Regions from separate parts of the Fodinicurvata sediminis DSM 21159 genome, predicted to be linked through region 4. Evidence: riboswitches for the same ligand, from Rfam matches in the RefSeq annotation. Region 4 holds a riboswitch; each other region holds the start of a gene.
What was found. A riboswitch is a leader RNA that binds a small molecule or an ion and turns the genes downstream of it on or off. The one in region 4 is predicted to bind thiamine pyrophosphate.

Region 1 (5,957 bases), on a different contig from region 4:
TGAACTGGGCCACGCGTTCGCGTACCAGTGCCTCGTCGAATTCGTCATAGCGATACATGGTCTTCCTCCGGTCTATAGCCCCTTCAGGCTGCGTCGGTCCTTCGGCTTGGTCCTGTCGAGCGAATCTCCTCGCGGCAGCGCGTGGTCAGGTAACCGCTGTCCTGCTCCAGGACATCGATGGCATAGGGTCCCACCACTTCATTGCGCAGCACGCTGACCTCGGCCTGATCCAGCAGGGCCTCGAGTTCCGTTTCATCCCTGGCAATGCGGCTGTCCTCCAGGCTTTGCGACCAGTTTCCGGATTGGGAGAGATAGACGACGCGCCCGTCGCGCAGGCGATTTGCTGTAACAGCCTTGAGAGTCATTGCTTCTTTCCTCGTATTCAAACGGCAAGCGCCAGGGTCGCTTCAGCCGGCGCCAGCTTCCGGGCGCTTGCAGTGACAGAGCCAATCATAAGAACGGCCGGCCCCTGAACGCTCTCGCGCTGAAGCAGATCACCAAGATCGGCCAGGTGACTGCCGAGCACGCGCTGATCCGGCAGGCTGCCCTTCTCGACTACGGCAATCGGTGTCTTGGCGGACAGCCCCTTGTCCATCAGCCGCCTGGCAATCTCTTCGCCGTTGGAAAGCCCCATGTAGATGACAAGAGTCTGACGGGCGGCGGCCAGAGCCTGCCAATCCAGGTCTGGCAGGCCATCAGCGCTGTACCCGGTCGCAAAGGTCACGGCAGACGCGATGTCCCGGTGAGTCAGGGGGATACCCGCGGCCGCGGCACAGCCGGTGGCAGCCGTGATGCCGGGCACGACCTGGACCATTATTCCATGCGCCTGAAGATAGGCCTGCTCCTCGCCCCCGCGTCCGAAAATGAAGGGGTCACCGCCTTTAAGGCGCACCACCTGCTTGCCCGCGCGCGCCTGCTGCACGAGAAGCCTGTTGATCTCTTCCTGGGACATGCTGTGCGCTCCCTTGGCCTTGCCCACAGGAATGCGTTCGGCATCACGCCGGACACAGTCCAGGATGCCATCGCTGACCAGCCTGTCGTGGATCACCACGTCTGCCTCCTGCATCAGGCGCATCGCCCGGAAAGTCAGAAGGTCGGGATCTCCGGGACCACTTCCAACCAGGGCGACAGAACCTTGCGGATTTCCCCAGCTTTCCGGAGCGGAATTGACCAGGGTCAACATTCCCTCTGCAGCGCTCCGGTCATTGCCTTGCAGGACGGCCTCCGCCACGGACCCGCGAAAAAAGCGTGTCCAGAAGCGCCGGCGGCCATCCTCGCCTGGAATCATGGCCTTCACGGCAGGCCGGAAACGGTCGGCAAAGCGCGCCAGGTCTCCCAGTCGTGCCGGCAGAAGCGTCTCGATACGCTCACGCAACTGGCGCACCAGGACCGGTGCACTGCCGCCGCTGGCAATGGCAATCGTGACAGGATCCCGGTCAACCATGCCCGGAACGATGAACGACGATTGCGCCGGACGATCGACCAGGTTGACCGGTAATCGGCGCGCCCGGGCCAGTCGCGAGACCCTGCCATCGACACGATCGTCCCCTGAGGCCGCAATCACCAGACTCACGCCATCCAGGTCCTTTGCACGGAAACGGCGTGCATGCCATTGGACGTTTCCTGTACCGGCCATTTCGGCAAGCTCTTCACCCAGTTCCGGGGCGACAACGTGAATTCGCGCCTCAGTTCGCTGTAGAAGCCGCACCTTGCGCGCCGCCGCTGCGGTTCCGCCAACCACCAGGCAGGAGGCGTTGCGGAGATCGTGAAAGAGGGGAAAGTATCGCATGGCGATTTAACACTTTATCTATGTGATAAAATAAATTCTCCATTTATATTTATCAGTTTGATTTGCTGAGTCAACATATTCCACATTAGGAAATAATATATTATATATTAAACATTTTATAAATGTGTTATTTCTGACCTCGAAACCTTGCAAGTCAGAGACTGCGCCTTCATCTTAGAGTCATGGAAATACTGGGGTGCCGCAGCTTGTGCGGCTGAGATCACACCCATGGAACCTGCACTGGGTCATGCCAGCGAAGGGAGTTACGTGGCACAGGAAAACTTCAGGAACACGACGGATCAGCAGACGGTCATCATAGGCGGCGGCGTCTGTGGCCTTGCCATCGGCTGGGAACTGGCCGAAGCCGGACTGGCTGTGACGATTGTGGAACGCGGACACTGCGGCAGGGAAGCCACGCATGCAGCGGCAGGCATGCTGGCCGCAGCGGCGGAATGTGAGCCCGGCGAAGAGCAACTGCTGCAACTGACACGCTGGGCGCAGCAACTCTGGCCCAGCTACCTGGATCGTCTCGAGGCCAGCAGCGGGCTGCGACCCGACTATCGGGATGAAGGCACCCTCGTCGTGGCGCTCAACCGGGATGAAGTGGAGCGCCTGCGCTTTCGCCATGAATTCCAGACATCCCTTGGCCTGCCATTGACCTGGCTTGAAGGTCACGAACTGCGCGAACGCGAGCCCCACCTGAGACAAAGTGCGGCCGCCGCCATCTATAGCGCCGAGGATCACCAGGTGGACAACCGCCAACTGGCTGAAAGCCTGAAGCAGGCCTATCTGAATGCCGGTGGCCGCCTGCGAGAAGACTGTGAAGTCACGTCCCTGGATTGTTCAGAGCCCACGCGCAAACGCATCTCGCTTGGCAGTGGAGAGGTTCTGGAGGCAAAGACCCTCGTTCTGGCCGCAGGCGCCTGGACCCGAGGTTTGCCCGGCTTGCCGGATGCCGCCAAACCACCGGTCCGTCCGCTGAAAGGACAATCCCTCGCCTTGCAGATGGTGCCACAAGAATCTTTGCTCGCGCATGTTCTCTGGACTGAGCAGATCTATTGCGTCCCGCGCCGTGATGGACGCCTGATCATCGGCGCCACTGTCGAGGAACGTGGTTTCGACGACAGCATAACAGCCGGCGGCATCTATGCGCTGATCGAAGGGGCCCGACGCGCCCTGCCCGGCATCGAGGACCTGCCTCTGATCGAAAGCTGGAGCGGCTTCCGGCCCGGCTGCCGTGACGACGCGCCCGTACTGGGAGAAACCCCGGTTCCCGGCCTGCATCTGGCAACCGGCCATCACAGGAATGGCATCCTGCTCGCACCGGTAACGGGACACTGCATTGCCCAGGAAATCCTGACAGGGGCCCTGCCTGAAGCCGCCCGCCCCTTCACGCTGGCGCGCTTCAAGCCCTTGTCAGCCCGCAGGAAGAAATCCCATCTGCAATATCAATAGGATGGTTCAAGCATGTCATTGACGATCAATCTGAACGGTGAAGAAACACGCGTGGAACCGGGCAGCCTGAAGGACCTGCTGCATCAGCGCGGGATCGACCCGACGGCACGACGAATTGCCATAGCGCGCAACGGCGCCCTGGTGAAGCGCGACAGCTGGCCGGTCGAGTCCCTGGCCGAGGGCGACCGGATCGAGATCGTACGTCCACTGGCAGGCGGTTGAGCCGCAGAAAGCCTATATCATGTCCAACGACACACCCCTGACCATAGCCGAGCGACAGTTCACCAGTCGCGTTTTTCTGGGGACCTCGGCATATCCCAACCTGCAGGTGATGCTGGATTGCGTGGAAGAAAGCGGAACCGAACTGGTGACGCTGTCGATCCGCAGGCTGGACCTGGAAGGCTATGCGGAAAGCCCGGTCGACCTGCTGGAAGGCTATGACTTCCTGCCCAACACGGCCGGCTGCGAGACGAAACGCGATGCCATTCTTACGGCACAGCTGGCACGGGAATCCCTTGAGACGAACTGGCTCAAGCTTGAGATCATCGGCGACCGGGAAACGCTATATCCTGATGTCGAGCAGTTGCTGTCGGCAACCGACGAACTGGTCAAGGACGGCTTTACCGTCCTGCCCTACTGCAATGACGACCCGGTTATCTGCAAACGTCTCGAGGATCTGGGGGCTGCGGCCGTGATGCCGATGGGATCCCTGATCGGCTCGGGGATGGGCGTTGCAAACCCCGCCAACATCGAATTGATCTGCAGGCGTGCGGAGGTGCCGGTGGTGATCGATGCGGGTCTGGGCACCGCCTCCGACGTAGTGCAATCCTTCGAACTTGGCTGCGATGCCGTGTTGTTGAACACCGCCGTCGCCAGGGCCCGCAACCCTGTGGCCATGGCCCGCGCTGTGCGCCATGCCGCCGAAGCCGGTCGCGCGGCGCATCTGGCCGGGCGCATTCCGAAGCGTCCGCATGCCAAGGCCTCAAGCCCCCAAATGGGCCTGGTCGGCTCGTGATGGTCGGTAAGGTGCCCGAACTGCTGGTCATCAGCGATCGGCATCAGGCCCGGCATGACCTTGAGCAAGTTGCCGAACGGGCTTTCGCGGCCGGTCTTCGCAACTTCATGCTGCGCGACAAGGACCTGCCCACCCCGGAGAAGCGGGCGCTGGCGGAACGTCTTTGTGAACTTGCCCGCACACATCTGGGCCGGGTGCTCATAAACGGCGACTGGGGCCTGGCCGCAGAGGTCGGCGCAGCCGGTGTCCACTTGCAGCAAACGAGCGAGATTCCCCACGCCCGGGCCGTCCTGGGAGACGCCGCCGTGATCGGAGTATCGGCACACTCCAAGGAAACCCTCGTGGCAGCAGCTGCGGAAGGGGCTGACTATGTCACGCTGAGCCCCATCTTTGAGACCCAGAGCAAACCCGGCTACGGACCGGCTCTCGGACTGGAGGGCCTGCGGCGGCTGACAGATGGCATCGCTCCACCTGTCCTGGCTCTGGGTGGCATAACAGCCGCAAATGCCCGCGACTGCCTGGATGCCGGCGCGATCGGTATCGCCGTGATGGGCGAGGTCATGCGCGCCGATGATCCTGCAGAGACAACCCGGGCCCTCCTGCAGGCGGTCAGATGATCTGGCCCAGGAACTTCTGGGTGCGTTCGTCCCTGGGATTGGCGAAGAACTCCGCCGGTGGACCATCTTCCACGATCACGCCCTGATCCGTGAAATACATGTGATCGGCAACTTCCTTGGCAAAGCCCATCTCATGGGTCACCAGCATGCAGGTCATGCCTTCCTGGGCCAGGTCTTTGATGGTGGCCAGAACCTCTTTCACCGTTTCCGGATCCAGGGCCGCCGTCACCTCGTCGAAAAGCATGACCTGGGGATTCATGGCCAGTGAGCGGGCAATCGCCACACGCTGCTGCTGTCCACCTGAGAGTTCTCCCGGATAGGCATCTTCCTTGCCGTCCAGTCGCACCTTTTTCATCAGCGCATGGGCCCGTTCCTCAACCTCCTGCTTCGGTTGTTTCAGAACCTGCACAGGAGCCATCATGATGTTCTGCAAGGCGGTCCGATGCGGAAAGAGGTTGTACTGCTGGAAGACCATGCCAACACGCTTGCGCAGCTCCAGCTTGTCCAGGTTTGGATCGTTGACCTCGATCCCCTCGACCTTGATGGATCCGCTGTTGATTTCCGTCAGGGCATTGATGCAACGGATAAGCGTGGACTTTCCCGATCCGGACGGACCGATGATGCAGACCACCTCCCCCTTCTTGACATCGAAGGAAATGCCCTTGAGGACCTCGAAGTCACCGAAGGACTTGTGAACGTCCTTCAGCGAGACAATCGGTTGATCCTCGGTCCAGTTTGCTGTGCTCATGCGGAACGTCCTTCTTTGCCTTGGCCGGCTTGTGCTGCCTAGATCTTGACCGCGTACCTGCGCTCCAGGCGTACCGTCAGGCGCGCAATCGGATAGGAGTAGATGAAAAACAGGAATAGGATATAGCCATACAGCGGAGCCAACAGGTCCGTACGCCCTCCTTCCGCCGCCTTCACCTGGTCGGCGAGGGTCATCACCTCGTTGACACCCACAATGGAAGCCAGAACCGTCGCCATGGTCAGGATTGCGTAAAGGTTCATCCAGGGCGGCAGCATCCGCTTCACGCACTGCGGCATGATGATCTGCCAGATCTGCTGGCGGCGTGTGAAGGCC
Region 2 (5,957 bases), on a different contig from region 4:
CGGAACCACCGCTGGCCTGGTTCGTGTCAGCAAAGCCGGAATCGATGACCGTGACCGAGCCACCATCGCGCACGAAGACGGCGCCGCCCAAACCGGCCCCGCCACCACCGCCGGAATAGCGGTCACCGCCGTCACCACCTCCATAGCCGCCGCCGCTGGAGTCGAATTCGATCCCGAGTTCATTGCCGCCGTCTCCGCCTTGAGCAGCATTGTCGGAGAAGGAGACCGAATCGAGCTGCAGAGCTCCGTTGTCGTCGACGTAGATGGCGCCTCCGAGCCCCGCGCCACCGCCGCCGCCCACGTTGCCGCTGCCGCCATTGCCGCCTGCGGCCCGGCCGTCCACGATTTTCAGGCCGCGCAGCGTCACGTTGCCGGGGGAAGACCCGCCGATCCGGACAATGCGGTCGCCGTCGCCGCTGATCGTTAGCCCGCCTAAGCTGGTGGCATCGATGGTGATATCACCAGTGATGCTCAACGCACTGGAGAGGGCGATGGTTTGGCCAGACAGCGCGCTGCTGAACTCGATGGTGTGAGGGCCGGCGCCCCCAGCCACTGCATTCTGAACGGATTGGCGAAGCGATCCGGTGCCAGCATCGTTGGTGTTGATGACGGTAAAAACTGCGGCCAGAGACGGTGTCGCCGTGATCGTGAGCAGGGGGGCAAGAACAAGGAGGCGGGCTAGGTGGGACATGAACACTCACGAACAGATGTGACGGTCTTGGAAAGCGCATGGGCTGCCAGTGGTAGGTTGCATCTGTAGATAATTCAAATAAAATTATAAGAAATAGACGAATTATCTTAGATTTAGTTCATTAATTCGAAAGCAGGCTCTACCGCATAAAGGGGAATTAAGCGGTAATCATTGAACTTGTTTTGCGAGGGAAATGGCGGAGCGGAAGGGACGGCCGTCGAACCTTCTCTGCCTCGGTTGGCTGGGGCTCCAGCTCCGAACGGGATTAATATTCGCCTTGTCGAAATTTCAAAACCGACATAGTACGATAGAAATCGTGTCACATGTTTCGGGAGTTTTTCGATAAGGTCGGTGTGTTGTGGGACCTCAGACTCGTAGAGATCAATCGCCTTCGTCGCGCGTTCTTCCATCCGTTTTCAGCACATCAATACACGTAGTATGCGGCCTCACATACGGGTGAGGCCGCATAAGAGACTGGTAGCCACTCAGCCTTTCTCACTGGTCGGCATGTAGAGATCACCGCCGTCACGGTATTTCAGTGCCATGGCGGCCATACCTTCTTTTCGCGTCTCGGCACGGATGTCGTGGGAGATCCGCATCGAGCAGTACTTCGGCCCGCACATAGAGCAAAAATGCGCGACTTTATGCGCCTCTTTCGGCAGTGTCTCGTCATGGAAGGCTCGCGCCGTCTCGGGGTCCATCGACAGATTGAACTGGTCCTCCCATCGGAACTCAAAGCGGGCGCGGGACAGCGCGTCATCGCGAAGCTTGGCCGCCGGGTGCCCCTTGGCCAGGTCAGCGGCATGGGCGGCGATCTTGTAGGTGATGACGCCGGTCTTCACGTCATCGCGGTCCGGCAGGCCGAGATGTTCCTTTGGCGTGACATAGCAGAGCATCGCCGTGCCGAACCAGCCGATCATCGCCGCGCCGATGCCCGAGGTGATGTGATCATAGCCTGGCGCTATGTCGGTCGTTAGCGGCCCGAGGGTGTAGAACGGCGCTTCGCCACAGACGGCAAGCTGCTTGTCCATGTTTTCCTTGATCTTGTGCATCGGTACATGGCCAGGGCCTTCGATGATAACCTGGCAGTCCTTGGACCAGGCGATACGGGTCAGCTCACCCAAGGTTTCCAGTTCGGCGAATTGCGCCGCGTCGTTGGCATCGGCGATGGAGCCGGGGCGTAGCCCGTCGCCAAGGCTGAAGCTGACGTCATAGGCGTGCATGATGTCGCAGATCTCTTCGAAACGTTCATAGAGGAAGCTTTCACGGTGATGATGCAGGCACCATTTTGCCATGATTGAGCCACCGCGCGACACGATGCCAGTAACGCGATCCACTGTCAGCGGGATCATGTGCAGCCGGACCCCCGCATGGATGGTGAAATAATCCACACCCTGCTCAGCCTGCTCAATCAACGTGTCGCGAAAGACCTCCCATGTCAGGTTCTCGGCGATGCCACCGACCTTTTCCAGCGCCTGATAGATCGGCACCGTGCCGATGGGCACGGGCGAATTGCGGATGATCCATTCGCGGATATTGTGGATGTTGCGACCTGTGGACAGATCCATCACTGTGTCGGCGCCCCAGCGGGTCGCCCAGACCATCTTGTCGACCTCCTCTGCCATCGAGGAGGTAACTGCCGAATTGCCGATATTGGCATTGATCTTGACCAGAAAGTTGCGCCCGATGACCATTGGCTCGGCTTCGGGGTGGTTGATATTGGCCGGGATTACTGCCCGCCCGCGCGCCACCTCGTCACGCACGAATTCGGGGGTGACGAAATCGGGAATCGCCGCGCCAAAATTCTGCCCGTCTCGAGCCAGCTCCTCCTGCACGGCCTCGCGGCCAAGATTTTCGCGTATGGCGATGAATTCCATCTCGGGAGTGACGATGCCCGCTCGGGCATATGCAAGCTGGGTGACCGCCTTGCCGTTCCGCGCCCGCAAGGGCTGGTGCCGGACAGGGAATTCGGGCGTCAGCCGGTCGCCCGAGACGAAGCCGTTATCCTCGGGCTTCACATGCCGTCCTTCGTAGGTTTCTACGTCGCCGCGCGCCGTGATCCAGCCTTCGCGGAGGCGCGGTAACCCGCGTTCGATGGCGATCTGGGCCGCCGGATCGGTATAAGGCCCCGAGGAATCATAAACAGTCACCGGCGGCTCATCTGCGCTTGGATGTAGGGCGATCTCGCGCATGGGCACGCGGATATCGGTGTGTAGTACGCCGGGCTTGAACACCTTCGTCGAGGCGGGCAGCGGTCCGGTGGTGACCGTCAGGGTTTGCTTGGTTGTCATGTCGAGGCTCCTCGCGTCGCAGCAATGGAGACCCAGGCACTGACGGGAAGGAGAATGCGCCCGTCCTAGCCGCAAGCGACCCGCGAGGCATCCACACCGTCCCTACGCCAGTATGAACTGGATCAGGTTCGTAGGGTCACTGCGCTGCCTTGCGGCCCAGCAGAATCTCAGCCCCTTGTCGGGACCCCCCTGGTGGAAAACGAAGGGTGCCCGGCAGTGTCTTCATTGTCAATGGAGCTAATCGTGGCGATGCCTTCGTGGCAGGATCGGTTCAATTTCTCAGCTTCGCAATGCTCCTAAGTTTCGTGACAAAACTGCCAGCGTTCAATTCTCAGGGAAATCTCTGGTGCAAAAGTCGTGTGGAAAAAACCGCCTTAAACCTCCTCAATCCAGAAGCCGCCGTTCTGGTTTCATCCCAAACTTGTCAAGGAGCTGCGCTCGAGGGTGCCGCCAGCGCATAGGTGCAAATTCGGCACGCTACAGGGCCACCGACTTCCCTCCATGATTCGATTGATGGCGGGGCCGTGACGCCCCGGAGCCACCATAATCAGGGAGGTTTCCATGTGCGCAGGGCACCACCGCATCCGGCGAAGGCGACCGAGACGACCGATCCACAAACCAATTCCTGACGATCTGTACGACTACGCTGACGATGCTGCGCTTCGTATAAGTCCTCAGCGAGGAAGCCCGTCTCATGTCTTCGACGTCGAAAGGCTTCCCGTCATCGATGACTGGCCGGAGAACGTACCGATTGCCGAGGCCGAGATTCAAGTTTTCGAGCGTTGGTTCGGCGATGTGTTGGACGAGATGTTCGGTCCGGTTGATCTACCGGATGGCTTAAGGAAGTTATCGTACTATGATAATGAAAAGCCTTAACCGGATGATCGGGCGATGCAATGTCAACATTGAAGGTCGGCATTGCCGACCCGGAGGAAATGAAAGCGAGAACCATGCGGGTCGCCAAAGGCGAGGAAGCGCCCGCGCTTGGCGAGCCAACTGTGTGGTTTGCTTCTACCATGTCATTCGCGAAACTCCTCTCACCAGCCAATTGCGAGTTGCTTCGCATCGTACGTGAACAGGAGCCGGAATCGCTGGAGGAACTGGCACAGATCACGGGGCGCGCGAAGTCCAACCTGTCCCGGACACTCAAGGCGCCTCTTGTTCCTGTCACATCGCGTTACTTGATGGCGAGGATGTCGAAGTTGTGGACGTTAGCGACCACACCGTCGTTCCACCCGCCAGCGACCAACTCCGCTGCCCGTTCGTTCAGCAGCCCGGCGACTTGACCGGCAAAGTGTGCTTCACGGCCAGCATTGTTGGTGAAGATGTCGAAGATTGCGAAGGATGTTTCGTCAATCTGCAGCGCCGCCCAGAACAATGTGCCGGGTTCGGTTTCTTCGACGATGGGACCAGCAGCGGTCAGCAAGGCTGCCAATTCCGGCCCTCTGCCGGGTGCTGCTTCGAGCGTGATGTACGTGGCTGTCGTGGCCGAGTAGAGGTCAACCGGTTCCCTCATCGACAGGACATCGGAATTGTTGATATTCGCGACAACACCATCGTCCCAGCCTCCGGCGACCAGCGCGTCGGCATTTTGGTTCAAAGCCGCGGCCACAGCACCGGAGAAATGCGCATTGCGCGCTTCTTCATCCACGAAGATATCAAAGATCGCGAGCGTATCGTCGGCTTGTAAGGCAAACCAAAGCACGGTGCCTGGTTCGGTGTCCGCGACAATCGGGGCGGCTCCGGCCAGAAATTCGGCGAATGCTTCGGTCTGGCCTTCAGCGGCGGGCATGGCGATGTAGCTGGCAGTGTGATTTTCCATTGGGGTTTCCTGTGCGGCTGCTGATGTCGTGATCAAGGCGAAAGCGGCGAGTGCCTTGAGAATTTGGGCTTTCATGGTCGCCTCCTGATTGAGAGGTTGTTGTGTTTGGTTTCGATGCACCCTTTTCTCATGCCGAATGCCTCAGGCACCAATCCCGAACTTCTATTCTTTGATAGACATGTGCTATGGTGAACCTCATGGCGGAAAGTGACGGAGACTGTGGCAGTGGAGATGAACCAGATCAGGTATTTTTTGGCTGTCTGCCAGCATCGCAACTTCACCCATGCCGCTAGCGCCTCAAATGTTTCCCAACCGTCCTTGACGACCGCGATCAAGAAACTTGAACACGAGCTCGGGGGTGATCTGTTTGTCAGGGACCGCGCGGGATGCAGGTTGACGGCACTCGGAAAACTCATGCAGCCAAGGCTACAGAAAGCGCATGACGAAACGCAGGCAGCTAAGGCAGAAGCCGTCCGCCACACGCGACTAGAGCGGGTTCCTATTTCTGTCGGTGTTGGCGAAACGATTGGTCACAACCGGATTTCAGCCGCCGTGGAACGCTTCCGTACACGATTGCCGCAAGCCGAAATAGAGTTGATCGTGGCGTCTGCCTCCAAGCTTCTGGCCGGATTGCGAGAGGGTGAATTTGACGTCGTTGTCACAGCGGCGACGGTCAGTGAAGACCTCTATCGAATAGACCAGCTCTATGACGAGTCCTACAAGGTTGTGGTGTCCAAGTCGCACCCGTTGTCTGAACGAGACGCTGTTTCTCTTTCGACACTCGCTGAAACTGACATGCTCGATCGACCCAATTGCGAAATGCGCGATGCGTTGCATCGGGCATGTGCAGACCAAGGTCACGAACTCTACGCGGCCTATCGGTCAAATCGCGTGGATTGGTTAGTCGAACTCGCGCGGCAGGGATTAGGCGCGGTGATTTTGCCAACCACGGCAATTCCAGCAGACAGGGGCCTCGTTTCGATACTCATCGACGGCCTTGAAATTTCGCGAACTGTTTCTGCTCTTCGTTATCGGCACCAAACGACGAGACCGGAGACAAATGATCTGATCCGTGAGATTGCGCGTGTGTAGGCGTAGTATCATTGATGGCCGACATTCGCGCATAGTGCAGTAACTGGTACTTTGGGCTCCA
Region 3 (5,957 bases), on a different contig from region 4:
AGACCTCGGTCGGCCGTGGCAACGATCAGCAGGTGGACGTCGTCCTTGCCAGTGCCGGTCAACAGCTTGGGACCATTGCTGCCCTGCACGGAACCTGCCAGGGATCCGAGCATGCGGGCCATCCGCTCTGCGTACGGGCGCGATGCCTCGACCTGCTCCTGGGCACGGCGCAACTTCGCCGCCGCAACCATCTTCATGGCCGAGGTTATCTTCTGCGTCGACTTGACGCTGCTGATCCGGGAGCGGAGCTCCTTGAGGCTAGCCATATCGCTTCAACCGACTTTCCGTGACACAGGACCGATCAGACGTAGGTCTTGACGAAGTCTTCCAGGAAGGACTTCAGCTTCTCGTCGGACTCGCTCGACAGGTCCTTTTCCTTGCGGATCGTCTCCAGGATATCCTTGCCCTTGTCTCGAATCTCGTCGAGGTACTTGGCTTCGAAGTCCTGGACCTTGTTGACGGCAACGTCATCCAGGAAACCGCGCACACCGGCATAAATCACGCAGGTCTGCTCCTCGAACGGCAGGGGCCTGTACTGAGGCTGCTTCAACAGCTCGGTCAGGCGCGCACCGCGGGCCAGAAGCCTCTGAGTAGAGGCGTCCAGATCCGAGGCAAACTGAGCGAAGGCCTCCATTTCGCGGAACTGTGCCAGTTCCAGCTTGATGGTGCCGGCCACCTTCTTCATCGCCTTGGTCTGCGCGGCCGAACCCACACGACTGACCGACAAGCCGACGTTCACAGCCGGGCGCACGCCCTTGTAGAACAGGCTGGTCTCCAGGAAGATCTGACCATCGGTAATGGAGATGACGTTCGTTGGAATGTAGGCGCCCACGTCACCTGCCTGCGTCTCGATGATCGGCAGGGCCGTCAGCGAGCCTGCGCCGTGATCGTCGCCCATCTTCGCGGCACGCTCCAGCAAGCGGGAGTGCAGATAGAAGACGTCACCCGGGAAGGCTTCACGGCCCGGCGGGCGGCGCAGCAGCAGGGACATCTGGCGATAGGCGACGGCCTGCTTGGACAGGTCATCGTAGCAGATAACGGCATGCATGCCGTTGTCGCGGAAGTACTCGCCCATGGCACAGCCCGTGTAGGGTGCCAGGAACTGCAGCGGCGCGGCATCGGAGGCCGTCGCCGCCACCACGATGGAGTATTCCATCGCACCCTGCTCTTCCAGGGTCTTCACCAGCTTGGCCACAGAGGAACGCTTCTGACCGACCGCAACATAGATGCAGTAGAGCTTCTTCGATTCCTCGGCGTCCGCATTGGTATGCTTCTGGTTGATGAAGGCATCGACGGCAATCGCGGTCTTGCCGGTCTGGCGGTCACCAATGATCAGCTCACGCTGGCCACGGCCAATCGGGATCAGGGTGTCAATGGACTTGAGGCCGGTCTGGACCGGCTCGTGCACCGACTTGCGCGGGATGATACCAGGCGCCTTGACCTCGACCTGGGAACGCTGCTCGGTCTTGATCGGACCCTTGCCGTCGATCGGGTTGCCCAGGGCGTCCACGACGCGGCCCAGCAACTCCTTGCCGACCGGCACGTCCACAATGCGTCCCGTGCGCTTGACGGTATCGCCTTCCTTGATGCCCCGGTCTTCACCGAACAGAACGACACCGACGTTGTCGTTCTCCAGGTTCAGGGCCATGCCCTGAACGCCGCCCGGGAATTCGACCAATTCACCGGCCTGAACATTGTCCAACCCGTAAACACGGGCCACACCGTCCCCGACCGAGAGAACCTGGCCAACTTCGGCCACATCGGCATCGGCACCGAAATTCTCGATCTGCTCCTTGAGGATCGCCGATATTTCCGCGGCGCGGATGTCCATCACCCAACCCCTTTCATCGCGAACTGAAGTCTCTGCAGCTTATTCTTGATCGACGTATCGACCATACGGCTGCCAACCTTGACGATCAGACCACCAAGCAGGTCCGGATCGACTTTGACATTGAGCTGCACCTTGCCCCCCACCGACTTGGCGATGGTGTCGAGCAACGCTTTTTCCTGCGTTTTCGTCAGGGACGTGGCAGCGGTGACATCGGCACTGATCTCGCCGCGGCGGTGCGCCAGCTCGGCAAGATAGGCCTCGATAATCTCGGGAAGTGCAAACAGGCGGCGATTCTGCGCAATAACCAGAACGAAACGGCGCGTCAGGTCATCGACCCCGGCCTTCTCGAGGACTGCCTGCATTGCCTTGGCCTGCTGATCGCGCCCATAGAGAGGGCTGCGAATGAGGTTCTGCAGATCACTGCTTTCCTCAATCAGCTTCTTGAGCTCACGCAGATTCTCGGCCACGGCGTCGAGGGACTTCGCCTCGTCCGCCAGATCGAACAAAGCAAGGGCGTAGCGCCCTGCCAGACCGTCTTTGGAGGTCGTATTTCCTGCCAAACCCCAGTCGCTCCCCGGAAAGAAAACAGTCCGCAACATGCCTCTGGGCATGTTGAACCGCTCGCTTTCGCTAAAACCCCGTTCGCAGAGCACCGCTTCAATGAGGCGGCGCCTCTGCCTTGAGACCAAAAAATGAAACGCTTGAAACGGGTTTGCCCCCGTTCGTGCGAGCGGTTGGTATCACAGGGGCACGGGCAGTGCAAGCCGCGACGGTGGCATTTATCGTAACCGCGACACGGCCTCATCCCACCTTCAATTTATACGGGCTGCCGGGCGACTCACAATCTCTTCCGCGGGGCTTTGCTTGACGGAAAGCGAAGGTCAGAACAGACTGTGGATAACTTCCTGGGGGTGTCCTCATGCGACATGAGGGCTGAGAGTCCGCAATCACAAGGCGGAAACCCTTAGAACCTGATCCGGATCATGCCGGCGTTAGGGAACGGAAGGGACAGTCCGCGCGTGTTCGCCATAGCAAAGGCGGACGGATTCGCCTCTCCCTCACCCGTCCAGATCACGCCGGCGCAATTTGAGGGAGGATTACCTTGCGCCGACTTCCAGGCCTACTTGCAGGCCTTTTCCTGCTTTTATCGACCGCTGCCGCCCACGCCCAAAGCGATGAACCGCTCGAAGTCCTGCTGGACTGGTTCGTCAATCCCGACCACGCGCCCCTGATCGTGGCTCAGGAGAAAGGCTTCTTTCAGGATGCCGGGATCGAGGTTCGCTTCACCGAACCGGCCGATCCCAACGATCCGCCCAAGCTGGTGGCTGCGGGACGGGTCGACCTGGCCGTATCCTACCAGCCCACCCTGCACATCCAGGCAGCACAGGGCCTGCCCCTAGCACGCATCGCCACACTGGTGGCCACGCCGCTGAACACCCTTCTGGCATTGGAGGATGGTCCGATAGAACGGATCTCCGACCTGAAAGGGGGCAAGGTCGGCTACTCCGTGGGCGGTGTCGAGGAAGCGGTCCTGGGGGCCATACTCGCGCGGCACGGCCTGTCCCTCGAGGATGTCGAACTGGTCAATGTGAACTTCTCGCTCAGTCCCGCCCTGCTGAGTGGGCAGGTCGACGCCGTCATCGGCGCCTACAGGAACTTCGAACTGAACCAGCTGGATATCGAAGGCGCGCAAGGCCGTGCCTTCTATGTCGAGGAGGAAGGCGTGCCTGCCTATGACGAACTGATCGTCCTGGCGAACCGCGACAATCTGGAGGATCCGCGCCTGTCGTCCTTCGTCGAGGCTTTGGAGCGTGGTGTCCAGTATCTGATCAATCATCCGCAGGAAAGCTGGGAGCTCTTCATCGGCTACAAGGATGATCTGGATGACGAACTCAATCGGCGCGCCTGGGCCGACACCCTGCCCCGCTTTGCCCTGCGCCCGGCGGCCGTGGACTGGGCGCGCTATCGCCGCTTTGCCGCCTTCCTTGAGCAAGCCGGCGTCATTACCGACCCCCCACCGCTCAGCGACTACGTCACAGACCTGTCCCGCGAGCAAGGAGAGCAGCCATGACCTCTACAAAGGATTTCGAAACTTTCCTGAATGCGAATCCGAACGCTGCCTTCCATGACTGGCTGCGCGAATCGGCCGAACCCTACTGGACAAAGGCAACGGCGCACCGCTTCACCGAGGAACTGGCGGAGGGCACCCTGGATCCGCAGATCTGTGCCCGCTACCTGGTCCAGGACTATGCCTTCGTCGACAGCTTCGTCAGCCTGCTCGGCTACGCCGTGGCCTATGCCCCGTCCATGCCGCAGAAGCGGCCCTTCGCCGGCTTCCTGGCGGCCGTGACCAGCGAGGAGAACGATTATTTCCTGCGCTCCTTCCAGGCCCTGGAGGTTCCCGAATCTGAGTGGCGCAGCCCCCAACTTGCGCCCGTCACGGCCAAACTGCTCTCGGTCCTGCAGGACTCGGGGCGCAGCGGCTCCTACCCGCTCGTGCTGGCAACGCTGCTGGCGGCTGAATGGAGCTACCTGACATGGGGCCTGGCCTGTGGCGATCGCCGGCCTCAGGAATTCTGGATGGCGGAGTGGATCGACCTGCATGCCGTGCCAGAATTCGAGCGTTTCGTCACCTGGCTGCGCGACGAGACCTCGCGCGTCGGTACAACGGCACCGCCCGAGGTGCAGCAGCAGATGTGCCGGACCTTCTGCCACATGATGGAACTCGAGGAGCGTTTCTTCGATCATGCCTATGAACCGGAGGCGGGATGTTAGAGACGGCCCGCAGTGTTCACTGGGCGCTGAGCTGGTCAGGAAGTCCGACCTTCCTGCCGCTTCATCCAGTCCAGGATCAGTCGGGCAACCTGCTCCGAATTCCTGTCCAGCATGGGTAGGTGCGTGTTCCCGGAATGACCGAGCTGCGGCAGGTCGAGCACCTCGACCTGACCGCTGTTCGCGCTCACAGCCTCAGTGTAACGTTCGGCCTCAGCCCGGATCTTCGGCCAGCGGCCAAGCGGGTCCAGCGCAATATTGTCGCCCCAGACCACCAGCTGGGGAATCTGGCAGGTCCGCTCCGCTGCCTGCCCCATCGCCAGGGGCTCGACGGAAATCAGCATCTCCACATGATGCGGAGACGTTCCGCATAGGCATGGCTGTACTTGCAGCCCGCAGAATGGGCGAGCAGGACGAATGAGCCGATACGCGTCTGCAGCGCCTCCAATGCCTCCATCACCCCTTGCCCCATGGGCAGCCAGAAGGGGCTGAAGCGGCTGGCGAAGGCCGGCCACTGTTCAATGGGAAACTGGCAGTTCGGCAGCAGCCGTAGTTCGGGATCCTCCGCGCGCGCCCCGGCATCTGCCGCAATCCTCATGGTCCCGAGCGGTGTGTCGTAGCTGAAGCATTCCGGCTCCCCGTCGCGAAACCCTTCATACGGCAGGAAGCCGGCACGACCGCGTTCGGGAGTATCCGTATTGTAGACGTCATGGCCTGCATGCGCGAAAAGATTGACCCAGCCGGGGCGGCCGTCAGGAGTGGTTTCGAAGGTGGTTCCCGAAAGGCCGCCGCCATGCAGGAAGACAACCGGAACCTCCGAACGGCGCGCTTCCGGTAGCAGATACTGCACGTACATCTGATCCGCCAGATAGCGGCCATTGCGATCCCACGGTATTGGCGCCTCGGGATTGCCGGTATCCACCATGCGGACATCCTGGCCGGACACTTCGAGCCTGCGACCACCGACATGGAACGAGCCGAAATCGCGAAGTCTCAGTGGCTCACTCATGTCGTCCCTCCCTGCCTTTTGGGTCTCGCCTGTCGGGTCCCCGCAATCATGTTGGAACGCGACACCAAAAAGCAAAAACCCCGCGGCATGATGAACTGCCGCGGGGTCTTGCCGTCCTGCTTCGACGTCGGGCGTCAGCCGGCGTCGGACACCTGCTTGGCCTTGTTGACCAGAACCTCAGCCTGCTTGATGGAGGCGATGTCGATCAGGCGGCCGTCAAGTGTGACCGCACCGCGGCCTTCCTTCTGTGCCTGCTCCATGGCTGCCAGGATCTTGTTGGCCCGCTCCACGTCCTTTTCGCTGGGTGCGAAGAGCTCGTTGGCCAGCTCCAGCTGCGACGGGTGG
Region 4 (5,957 bases):
CGGATATCTGCGTCAAGGCCAGGTCAGGCGCCGAGAAGTAGAAGAAGGTAAGCGAAACCACCATACCGACAACACCGATAAGGATCAGGGCAAACAGTCGGTTATGGTGGAACATCAATGTGGCGCCGAGGGACATGACCAGCAGCACCCAGGCCACAAGCCCGGGCCAATTGATCGGTACCATGGATCGCTCGCCGGCGGCCAGGGGTGTGCTTCCAAGATAGCCAGCGAAACCGACGGCTATGATGGCTGAAACCATGACGGCCAGGTAGCGCTGCAACGAACCGTTATGAGCAAGCTCCGTGATCTGCCTGCTGACATTGGCTATGGCCTCGATTATGGCCTCAAATATCACCTTGGCTTCAGGTCGAGGGAAGCTCTCGCGGAAGGATTTGGCGGGAAAGTAGAGGGCCATAAGGGTCAGGCCGCCCGCCAATGCAATCATGCTCATGAACAGGGCAGGTGTGAAACCGTGCCAGATTGCCAGATGATAGTCTGGTGTATTTCCTCCGGTCACCGCACCGGTGGTGACCTTGACCAGCGGTTCGGCAATTAATCCCGGCAGAAGGCCGATCAGAACAACCAGTGAAACCAGTATGGATACGGGAAGCCACATGCCGAAAGGTGGATCATGAGGCTTGTGCGGGTAATCGTTCCGGACAGGGCCGAGAAATGTGTGAAAGGCGAAACGTGCGGCATAGGCGACAGAGAAGAGTGCACCGAGCGTCGCGAAGACCGGAAGCACCCAATCCTGGCCCAAGTAAGAGGTGTGAACCGCCTCTTCGAGCATCATCTCCTTCGAAATGAAGCCGTTCAACAGGGGGATACCCGCCATTGAAGCGGCAGCAACCAGCGCCAGGGTTGCCGTTATCGGCATCAGGGTAAGCAAACCACCCAAACGCCGCATGTCACGCGTATGGGCTTCATGATCGACGATGCCGGCGCTCATGAAGAGGGCCGCCTTGAAGGTGGCATGATTGATGATATGGAAGACGCCCGCCATCGCTGCCAGGGGTGTTCCGAACCCAAACAGCATGGTGATCAGGCCAAGGTGACTGACGGTCGAGAAGGCCAGAAGTCCCTTCAGGTCATCCTTGAAGATTGCGATCCAGGCGGAAACGATCATCGTGACAAGGCCGAAACTGGTCACGATGTAGAACCACTCGGGTGTGCCTGAAAGCGCCGGCCAGATGCGGGCCAGCAGGAAGACACCGGCCTTGACCATGGTTGCGGAGTGCAGGTAGGCGCTGACAGGTGTTGGCGCCGCCATGGCATGCGGCAACCAGAAGTGCAGGGGGAACTGTGCAGACTTGGCAAATGCGCCGGTCAGGATGAGCAACAGGGCCGGAAGATAGAGGCTGGAACTGCGGATCTGGTCACCAGCCTGCAATATCTCACTCAAGTCATAGGAACCTGCAATCTGCCCCAGCAGAATCATGCCGCCTATCAGGGCCAGACCGCCACCACCGGTTACCGCCAGTGCCATGCGGGCGCCCTGGCGCGCTTCGGGCAGATGTCGCCAGTAGCCGATAAGAAGAAACGAGCTCAGACTGGTCAGTTCCCAGAAGATCAGGAGCAAGAGGATGTTGTCGGAGAGCACGATCCCGACCATCGCCCCCTGGAAAAGCATCAGGTAAACATAGAAGCGCCCCATGGGGTCCTTATGACTCAGGTAGAAGCGCGCATAGAGTATGATGAGCAGTCCGATTCCCAGGATCAGAAGTGCGAACAGGAATCCCAGGCCATCAAGGAAAAAGTTCACGTTCAGGCCAAGCTGGGGGAGCCACTCGAACCGGGCCTGTATGACCTGCCCAGAAAAGACAGCAGGCGCCTGGACCAGAAGCAGGACAAAAGCCACGAGCGTGAAGGCCCCGGTTCCATAGGCACAAGCATTTCGGCCTGCGCGTATCAGGAAAGCCGGGAACAAGGCGCCGATGAATGGCAATAGGACAATCAGTGCGAGATTCATGCTTCCCCTGCTAAGCACAAAGCGTTCTGTCCGGACGGCTTGGCCGCCATGAAGTGCCGCGCCAGATTAGTGACACGCGCGGCGGAATCAAGAAAACCCGTACATTGCGATACGTTTTTTGCCGCCAAGCTTCGCTTCAGGGGCTATCGAGCGATGTCACTTTCTTCGGGCGACCAGGGCAACAGCAAGTGACAGAACCTGTCGGTCAGAAAGTAGAGCAATAGTGCCAGAACGGCCAAGACGACGAGTGCGGCAAACATGACATCGATCTGCATGCGCGCATTGGCATTCAGCATCAGATGTCCCAATCCGGCGCTGGAGCCGACCCATTCCCCTATAATGGCGCCTATCGGCGCAACAGCGGCTGCAACGCGCAGTCCGGATGCCAGGGCCGGCAAGGCGGCCAGTATTCGGACATGTCGGAATGTAGCCCATTTCGATGCGCCACAGGTTCGAGCAAGGTCCAGCCAACCGGTTTCCGTGCGTCGCAGTCCATCATGGAAGGATGTTGTCACGGGGAAGAAGATAATCAGGCTGGCCATGGCAATCTTGCTGGCCATTCCATAACCAAGCCATAGAACCAGAACAGGCGCCAGAGCGAACACGGGTATGGCCTGGCTCACGACCAGAACAGGAAGCAGCCAGAATCGCAGAGTTCTAAAGGTTGCGATCATCAGTGCGGAAATGATCCCGAACAGGCTTCCTATGAAAAACCCCAGCAGTATCTCGGCAAGGGTTATGCCCGCATGGAAGGCCAGGCTGTCCCAACGCTTGAACAGTACAGCTCCAACCTGACTGGGTGCGGGTAGAATATAGGCCGGAGCACCTGTAACCCAGACCAGGGCCTGCCATAACACGAGGATGCCAATGAAAATCCCCAATGGCCGCAACCTTGCACCAATCTGTTTCACACCAGACATGAAATCAGTTGCTCTCTGCGGCCAAATGCTGGCGTGCTCCGCGCAGGCTATTGATCAACTGCGTCTGTAGGCTTGTTATCTCCGGACTGTCGATATCCCGAGGGGGCCGCTGGGTGAGTTCTATCTGCTCGGCTATGTGAACAGGCTGGCCGGCAAGCACGATCAGGCGATGACCCAGTCGCAAGGCTTCCAGTGGATCGTGTGTCACCAGAAGGACCGTCCTGTCGCGAAGCAGTTCGGCGGTCAGCTCCTGAAGCTCAAGCCGCGTTATGGAGTCGACGGCGGAAAACGGCTCGTCCATCAGGATTATCTGTCGATCCTGATATAGGGTGCGTGCAAGTGCAGCCCTTTGGCGCATGCCACCGGACAGAGTTGCGGGAAGTTTTGCTTCGTGCCCATTCAGGCCAACAAGCTGCAAGAGGTGCCTGGCACGCTCCATGTCGACAGGACGCCCTGCCAGGCGGTCGGGCAGTACGACATTGTCTACAAGCTTCAGCCAGGGCAGCAACAGGTCCTGCTGGGCCATATAGGCAAGTTGTCCAACAAGGAAGGTCTGATCCTCACTGGATACGCATCCACTTGCACCACGTTCCAGCCCTGCTATGACGCGCAGCAAGCTGCTTTTCCCGACACCGGAGGGCCCGAGCAAACAGCTTGTCAATCCGGCTGGAAGTTCAAGATTGAATTCCTGGAACAGCGGCTGCCCCTTGTAGGACAAGCTGATTCCCTTGAGTGATATGGCAGATGCGGACATGAAGAGACACGCTTCCTACGCCGGCATGAACCGGATCAGGTTCTGGGGTCGCACTTTAGTGGTGCCTCTCAGCCTTGGCGGCTCCCCCGGTGATATGATTGGCACTATGCCCGCAGTCCAGGGACATGCCAAGTGGTTCGTTATATCGTGAAGGGGCAAGGTTTAATGGAACGATGATGAAGGATAAGACCGCGCCCCGGTTCATCGGCAGCGAGATTTACCGAAACTCCAGCTATGGCCGCCTGCATCCGCTGGCCATACCGCGCGTATCCACTTGCATGGATCTCTGCAGGGCCTTGGGCTGGTTGCCGGATGAAGTTTATGTCGACAGCCCGCGGGCCACGCCTGCACAGCTCGCCCGCTTCCATCAACCGGACTATATTGCAGCGGTCAAGCAGGCCGAGCAGACCCAACATTGTAGTGATGAGGTCAAGCAACGCTATGCGCTGGGCATGAATGGAAACCCGGTATTTCCTGAGATCTTCAGCCGACCGGCAACGGCTTGCGGTGCATCGATTGCCGCAGCTGATTGGGTCCTGAATGATATTCCAGTCCATAGCCCGGCCGGCGGGACGCACCATGGCCGTCGCGGCCATGCCAGCGGCTTCTGTTACTTCAATGACCCTGTGCTAGGAATACTGAGCCTTCTTGATAGAGGGGCAGCATCGGTTTTCTACCTGGATATAGATGCGCATCACGGTGATGGGGTGCAGGATGCCTTCCATGATGATGAACGGGTTTTCACCCTTTCCATCCACGAGGCCAACAGGTGGCCCATGAACAGAAACGATGCCGCCACTGGACCGGGAAGTCTAGTGGACAGGGCCTCGGGGCATGCGCGGAACATCCCCGTGCCCGAGGGCTTCAACGACAGCGAATTCGCCTTTCTGATGGAAGCTGCCGTGCTGCCCTTGATCGAGCGTGTGGCGCCCGAAGTCATTGTGCTTCAGTGCGGCGCCGATGCCCTGCATGAAGATCCTCTCAGTCGCCTCAGTCTCTCCAATCTTTCCCTCTGGAATACTGTTGCGAATATGAAGTTGGTAACACGTAAGCTGCTGGTGCTGGGCGGTGGTGGGTATAATCCCTGGTGCGTGGCGCGTGCCTGGAGCGGTGTATGGGCTACTTTGAACGGGCTTGATGTTCCAGATTACCTGCCAGCGCAGGCACGCGCTATTCTGTCGAGTCTGACATGGCGCCATAGCTGGGGCAGGAATCCCCCTGAACACTGGATTGATAGACTTGCCGATAGACCACGCTATGGTGCGGTTCGTGCCGAAATCAGGTCTGCAGCGCAGACTGTACTGTCGTAGGACTATTGAATGAAAATAGTATATTATACATTATTCCTTATAGTTTTTATCTGCTTCTCGGGAGGCTACCCGGCCATATCGCAGGAGCAGGAAACACAGGAACTGCTCATAGAGACAGCGGAAGGGGAAAAGCACACATTTCAAGTCGAGCTGGCCAGAACGGCCTCCGAACGTGCGCAGGGATTGATGTACAGACGTTCCATGGATGAAGACGCCGGTATGTTGTTCATCTATCCGCGTGCTCAGCACATATCCATGTGGATGAAAAACACCTTCATTCCCCTGGACATGCTTTTCATCAATGAAGACGGGAACATCATCCGCATTGCCGAACGCACCGTTCCGCACTCAACCCAGTCGATTCCTTCTGGAGGGCGGGCCAGAGCTGTCCTGGAAATCAATGCAGGCATGAGTGACCGGCTGGGCATTTCCGAAGGCGACAGGGTGAACCACCCGGCTTTTGAATAGGCGCCAAGGCTGTCTATTTTTTTATTGCCAGCGTCAAGCCATCTGCCAGAGGCAGCATGGACAGATTGATCCTCTGGTCAGCTGCCAGCTTTTCATTGAAACTCTTGAGCGCGCGGGTTGCCGCACTTTCATCATCTGATGATTTCGCGACACGGCCACTCCAGAGCACATTGTCTGCCATCAACAGACCGCCGGTGCGAAGCAAGGACAGCGATTTCTCGTAATACTGCTGATAATTTTCCTTGTCGGCGTCCAGGAAACAGAAGTCATAGGAAGCTTCCTGGCCATCCAGGAGCAGCTGGTCCAGGGTTTCCAGTGCGGGAGCAAGGCGTAAGTCCATCTTGTGACGCAAGCCGGATTCTTCCCAGTAGCGCTGAGCAATGGCCGTGTACTCCGCGCTGATATCGCAGCAGACGATCGATCCGTCATCAGGCAGGATTTCGGCGAAACAAAGAGCGCTGTAGCCCGTGAAGGTTCCCACCTCCAGGCCACGTTTCGCCTTCATGAGCTGCAACAACAAAGCCATGAACTGGCCC

Region 1: linked by a shared signal. The riboswitch ahead of thiO (glycine oxidase ThiO) and the one ahead of G502_RS18170 (ABC transporter ATP-binding protein) in region 4 are both predicted to bind thiamine pyrophosphate.
Region 2: linked by a shared signal. The riboswitch ahead of thiC (phosphomethylpyrimidine synthase ThiC) and the one ahead of G502_RS18170 (ABC transporter ATP-binding protein) in region 4 are both predicted to bind thiamine pyrophosphate.
Region 3: linked by a shared signal. The riboswitch ahead of G502_RS0111160 (ABC transporter substrate-binding protein) and the one ahead of G502_RS18170 (ABC transporter ATP-binding protein) in region 4 are both predicted to bind thiamine pyrophosphate.

Annotation. Positions count from the first base shown of each region.
Region 1 is NZ_ATVH01000016.1:130,141-136,097, reverse strand. It holds gene G502_RS0113315 (nitrite/sulfite reductase) at 1-58, opposite strand, end outside; gene G502_RS0113310 (DUF2849 domain-containing protein) at 84-365, opposite strand; gene cysG (siroheme synthase CysG) at 383-1,789, opposite strand; TPP riboswitch at 1,972-2,068, shown strand; gene thiO (glycine oxidase ThiO) at 2,057-3,244, shown strand; gene thiS (sulfur carrier protein ThiS) at 3,257-3,466, shown strand; gene G502_RS0113290 (thiazole synthase) at 3,486-4,259, shown strand; gene G502_RS0113285 (thiamine phosphate synthase) at 4,259-4,876, shown strand; gene G502_RS0113280 (amino acid ABC transporter ATP-binding protein) at 4,869-5,624, opposite strand; gene G502_RS0113275 (amino acid ABC transporter permease) at 5,663-5,957, opposite strand, start outside.
Region 2 is NZ_ATVH01000013.1:768-6,724, reverse strand. It holds gene G502_RS18710 (autotransporter-associated beta strand repeat-containing protein) at 1-691, opposite strand, end outside; gene thiC (phosphomethylpyrimidine synthase ThiC) at 1,177-2,982, opposite strand; TPP riboswitch at 3,064-3,183, opposite strand; gene G502_RS22920 (HVO_A0114 family putative DNA-binding protein) at 3,879-4,268, shown strand; gene G502_RS0105000 (putative quinol monooxygenase) at 4,160-4,879, opposite strand; gene G502_RS0104995 (LysR family transcriptional regulator) at 5,036-5,896, shown strand.
Region 3 is NZ_ATVH01000015.1:144,647-150,603, reverse strand. It holds gene G502_RS0111175 (F0F1 ATP synthase subunit gamma) at 1-266, opposite strand, end outside; gene atpA (F0F1 ATP synthase subunit alpha) at 302-1,831, opposite strand; gene G502_RS0111165 (F0F1 ATP synthase subunit delta) at 1,831-2,391, opposite strand; TPP riboswitch at 2,729-2,847, shown strand; gene G502_RS0111160 (ABC transporter substrate-binding protein) at 2,934-3,902, shown strand; gene G502_RS0111155 (TenA family protein) at 3,899-4,606, shown strand; gene G502_RS21500 (alpha/beta hydrolase family protein) at 4,642-4,953, opposite strand; gene G502_RS19825 (alpha/beta hydrolase family protein) at 4,941-5,612, opposite strand; gene G502_RS0111145 (HpcH/HpaI aldolase/citrate lyase family protein) at 5,747-5,957, opposite strand, start outside.
Region 4 is NZ_ATVH01000011.1:81,820-87,776, forward strand. It holds gene G502_RS18165 (monovalent cation/H+ antiporter subunit A) at 1-1,969, opposite strand, end outside; gene G502_RS0101615 (ABC transporter permease) at 2,113-2,889, opposite strand; gene G502_RS18170 (ABC transporter ATP-binding protein) at 2,894-3,643, opposite strand; TPP riboswitch at 3,638-3,741, opposite strand; gene G502_RS0101625 (acetoin utilization protein AcuC) at 3,817-4,953, shown strand; gene G502_RS22765 (DUF192 domain-containing protein) at 4,963-5,421, shown strand; gene G502_RS0101635 (O-methyltransferase) at 5,435-5,957, opposite strand, start outside.